DNA from 2 places in the Acidimangrovimonas pyrenivorans genome. Region 2 is predicted to be linked to the other one. Evidence: riboswitches for the same ligand, from Rfam matches in the RefSeq annotation. Region 2 holds a riboswitch; the other holds the start of a gene.
The links. A riboswitch is a leader RNA that binds a small molecule or an ion and turns the genes downstream of it on or off. The one in region 2 is predicted to bind cobalamin.

Region 1: it holds a riboswitch for cobalamin, as region 2 does, so the genes downstream of both, ACFOES_RS11725 (TonB-dependent receptor plug domain-containing protein) here and ACFOES_RS13345 (DUF4198 domain-containing protein) in region 2, are expected to answer to the same signal.

Annotation. Positions count from the first base shown of each region.
Region 1 covers NZ_JBHRSK010000007.1:291,627-294,009, forward strand. The annotation lists gene ACFOES_RS11725 (TonB-dependent receptor plug domain-containing protein) at 1-1,282, opposite strand, end outside; cobalamin riboswitch at 1,415-1,620, opposite strand; gene ACFOES_RS11730 (amidase) at 1,797-2,383, shown strand, end outside.
Region 2 covers NZ_JBHRSK010000010.1:42,646-45,028, forward strand. The annotation lists gene ACFOES_RS13335 (cobalt ABC transporter permease) at 1-7, opposite strand, end outside; gene cbiM (cobalt transporter CbiM) at 1-621, opposite strand, end outside; gene ACFOES_RS13345 (DUF4198 domain-containing protein) at 632-1,432, opposite strand; cobalamin riboswitch at 1,560-1,770, opposite strand; gene cobF (precorrin-6A synthase (deacetylating)) at 1,792-2,383, opposite strand, start outside.

The DNA of each region.
Region 1 (2,383 bases), on a different contig from region 2:
TCTCGCGCTGCAACGACACGCCCGGGGCGGCATAGCTCAGCTCGTAGAGCGACGGGTTGCGGAAGCCGGTGCCGGCCGAAGCCCGAACCGTCAGATCCTGCTGCGGCCGCCAGGCCATCGCCACCCGCGCCGAGGGGGCGCCGCCGACGCCCGAGGTGTTGTCGTAGCGCAGCGCCGCGCTCAGATCGAGCTGCGCCGTCGGGCTGTAGGCCAGTTCGGTGAACGCGCCGCGCTTCCAGCGCGAGCTGCTGGACGGCGACCCCGAGGAATTGGAGAAGCCGATGCGCGAGCCTTCGAGGCCGAAGCTCAGCGTCGCGGCGCTGCTGATCGGCGCGGTGCCCTTGTAGGACAGGCTCTTGCGGGTGCCGACATAGCGGTAGCTTCCCCAGACGGAATCGTAGGAGCGGTCGATCCGATAGGTCGTCACCGCCACGGTGTTGCGGACCGCGCCGGTCTCGAAATCGCTGTAGACCCGCAGGCCGCTGGACTTCGCCGGAATGCTGCCGGGCACGCCACCGGCGTCGTAATGGCCGGTGCTGTTCTGGTGGAAGGCCGAGAAACCGATCTTGACGCCGTTGTCGAAGCTGTGGCTGCCGGCAAGCGAGATCCGGTTCGAGCGGAAGGCGTTGCGCAGATTGCCCGAGCCGGCGCCGACATAGTCGACGATGCCGTCGGTGGAGACATGGCTCAGGTTCAGCGCCAGGCTCGAGTTCTCGCCATTGAGCGTCAGCCCGTAATTCAGCGCCTCGGTCGAACGGCTGCCATAGCGCATCTCGAAATACTGGTGCAGGCCGGGCTTGTCGCTCCTGGCCGAGGAGATGCTGACCACGCCGCCGACGGCCGAACCGCCGTAGAGCGCCGATTGCGAGCCCTTCAGGACCTCGATCCGGCCGATGCCGGCGGTCCCGAGGCGGCCGAAGTCATAGGCGACCTGGGGCCCGGACGGGTCGGTGACGTCGATGCCGTCGACCAGCACCTTGATGTAGTTCTGCGACACGCCGCGGATCGACAGCCCGGTCTGCGCGCCGACGCCGCCGGTCGGCCGGATGGTGATCCCCGGCACCAGCGCCAGCGCGTCCGCGACGCTGCCCTGGGCGGCCTTCTGCAGATCCTCCCGGGTGACGATGTCGACGGTGGCGCCGACCTTGTTGGCCGGCGTCGGGGTCAGGTCGGCGGAGACGACGATCTCGCCCAGGTCGATGGGCTCGGCCCGGCCGGGCTGCGGCAGCGCGGTCAGGGCGAGGGTGGCGATGATGGGAAGGGTGGACTGCAGGCGGGGCATGTCTCTCGGCCTCTGCTGGCGCGGACCTTCCGCGCCGGTTCCTCGGATGTCCTTGGAGGGGCCCGGCCCTTCCGCAGACGGTGAAATGTCACCTCTGCGGTCCGACCGCCTCCGCAACGCGCCCCGCGCCCGGAAAGGGTGATCACCTCGGCAGGTCTCCTGACTCGCGGGTCGTCGCTCTGGCTGGCCTTCCCGGGGGGTCCCAGTGGCACCTTCAACCATCGCTCGCCGCCTACAGTTGCGGGGGCAGTTGCGGAGTTGGCCAGCCTGACGGCCGGTCGCACCGCATTCCCTTTGATCCGGGTCTTGACGCCGGAACCGAAGCCCCCTCTCCCTACGCCTCACGCTCCACATGTCAAGCACAAGATCGAGAGCCCCGGGCGCGACACCGCCCCGGCGCTCTCGCTTGCGGGCTTGCCCGGACCGGCCCCAGCGGGTCTAACTGCACGGGTCAAGCCGGGCGGTCTGCCCGGCAGCCCGCCCGCCGCCCAGAACACCCATTTCCGGACCCGCCATGACCGATCTCACCGCCCTCGATGCCACCGCCCTGTCCGCCCTGCTGGCCGCGGGCAAGACCTCGGCCGTCGAGCTGATGACCGCCACGCTCGACCGCATCGACGCGGTGAACCCGAAGATCAACGCCATCGTCTCGCTGCGCGACCGCGCCACGCTGCTGGCCGAGGCGGCGGCCGCCGATGCCGCGCCGCGCAAGGGCTGGCTGCACGGCCTGCCCGTCGCGGTGAAGGACCTGCAGGCGGTGGCCGGCATCCGCTCGACCTGGGGCTCGCCGCTGTTTGCCGATTTCGTGCCCGAGGCCGACGCCCTGCTGCCGGCGAAGCTGCGCGCCGCCGGGGCGATCCTGATCGGCAAGACCAACACGCCCGAATTCGGTCTCGGCTCGCATTCGTTCAACCCGGTCCATGGCGCCACCGGCAGCCCCTACGACCCGAGCCGCACCGCCGGCGGCTCCTCGGGCGGGGCGGCATCGGCGCTGGCGGCGCGGCTGGTCGCGGTGGCCGACGGCTCGGACATGATGGGCTCGCTGCGCAACCCCGCCGCCTTCTGCAACGTCTACGGCTTCCGTCCCTCCTACGGCCTCGT
Region 2 (2,383 bases):
GGACCATGCGGGCTCCTCCGTGAGCGTGGTGAAGAGTTCGGGCTTGACCTTGCGGATCAGGGCGACGGCGGCGGCGGTCAGGAAGGCCTCGATCACCATGATCGGGATATGGGCGAAGAAGACGAGCCTGGCGGCCGGGAGGAAGCGATCGCCCGACAGCGCCAGCGCGGCGCCGACGCAGATCGTCGTCGCGGCGATGGCGAAGGCGCCGCCGATCCCGGCCCAGACCGGGCCCATCGGCCCCGGCGCGCGGGCGATGAGGGGGCTGAAGATCAGCCCCGCCAGCAGCGCCGGGAAGGCGATGTCGAAAGTGTTGACGCCGAGCACCGTGACGCCGCCGAAGCCGAAGAACACCGCCTGCAGCAAGAGCGCCACAAAGAGCGCCGGGAAGGCCGCCCAGCCGAGCACCAGCCCGGCAAGGCCGTTGAGGATGAGATGGACCGACGAGGGCCCGATCGGGACATGGACCAGAGAAGCCACGAAGAAGGTGGCGGACAGGACGCCTGCCGCCGGGATCTTTTCCATCGGCAGGCGTTTCAGCCCGATCGCGATGCCGCCCGCGCTCAGCACCGCGCCGGCGGCCAGCACCGGCGCGGTCAGCGCGCCGTCAACGATATGCATCGGCCCGCCCTCACTTCATGTCCCAGGCGCGGATCCAGATCACCGCGTCCTGGCTCAGTTCCTTGCCCTTGAACCTCCGCTGCGGGCCGACGCCGAGCGCGGCGAAGCCCCAGAACCCGGCCCTGGGCACGCCGAAGGTGAAATAGCCGTTCTCGTCCGAGGTCACGACCAGCGCGCCGCCGGGCAGGGGGGCCGTGGTCGGCTCGGTCGTGGCGAAGGCCTTCAGGTCGGGCGCGGCGGCGAGGTATTCGACCTCGATCTCGGCCCCGGCGACGGGCTTGCCGGCGGACAGGACACGGCCGGTGAAGGTCGCGCCCGCGGGGATGTTGTAGGGCTTGTCAAGCGGCACGATCTCGGCCGGCAGGCCCACGGGCTTGTTCCAGTCGGTGGGGAAGGCGCCGCGGTTGAGGAAGCTCTTCGCGATCTGCTGGATGTAGATTTCCTCGGTTTCCTCGTAATAGGGCGCGGGCACCGTCACCAGCACGTAGTCGCCCGCGCGCTTGACCGGCACGCTGCCCTGCCAGGCGTCGGCTGCGTTCTCGGCCCCCCTGAACCGGCGCGGCGTGAGCGTCGCCTCGAGGTCGATCCTCTTGCCGCGGTTGATGGCGAAGAACTGTTCGGGCTTGGCCATGTTCATGGCCTGGCCGTTCTCGAACGGATGCCAGAAGATCAGCCCCACCGCGACGTCGCCCGGATGTTCGATCATCGTCTCGGGGCTGAAGAGCAGCTGGAAATGCGCGCGCGCCGGCAAGGGCGCCAGCGCGGGCAGAAGCGCCAGCACGCCAGTGGCGAGAAGGGAGGGAAGTTTCATGTCGTCTCTCATCGGTCTGCGCAGCCCGGGCCGCGATTGGCAACGAGGACGGACGGGGAGAAGGCACGAAGTGGCAAAGACGCCAGTCCGGGCCAGACGCTCACCCCGGCGTCCGGTGGGATCTGGGCCATCGCCCACATGTCCGGCAGGTCTCCTGGCTCGCGGGTCTTCGCTCGGCTGGCCTTCCCGGGGATTGCCCCAGTGGCATCGTCAGCCTCGCTCGCCGCTTACAGTTGCGGGGGCAGCCGCAGACTAGGCGCAAGGCGCCGCACTGCGTTCCCTTTTGCGCCCGTTCCGCCCGTGCGGGGCGGTTCGGGACCGAACACGGCTATGTGTGTGGCAGAGAGCCCGGCGTGAAGTCAATCGCAATCGCGCCTGAGCAGATAGATATCCATGATCCAGCCGTGGCGGGCCCGGGCCAGGGCGCGGGCGGCGACGATCTCGCTGGCGACCTCGGCCAGCGGACCCGCGATGCGGAGTTCCTCCGCCATCCCGGCATAGCCCGACCACCAGATGGAAATGCCCTCACTGTCAATGTGTTGAAAGGCGTTGCTGCCATCGAGCATGACCACCAGGGTATCGCTGCCGGGCGGCCAGCCGGCAGCGCGCAGGCGCCGCCCGGTGGTGATCGTGACCGGTGCCGCGATGGTGTTCAGCGGGATCGCGTGGCCCGCGGTCAGGGCGGCGATCGCGGTGATGCCGGGGATCACCCGGACCTCCAGCCTCATCCGCGCGCGCAGCCGCTCGGCGATGCGCAGGCTGCTGTCGTAGAGCGCGGGATCGCCCCAGACCAGGAAGCCGGCGCGCCCGCCTCGGGGCAGGGCGGCGGCCAGTTCGGCGGCCCAGACCTCGGCGATGGCGTCATGCCAGGCGTCGACGCCCGCGCGGTAGTCGCCCGATCCGTCGCGGCGCGGCAGGTCGAACTCTCGCAACGCCGGGCCCGGGCCGCGC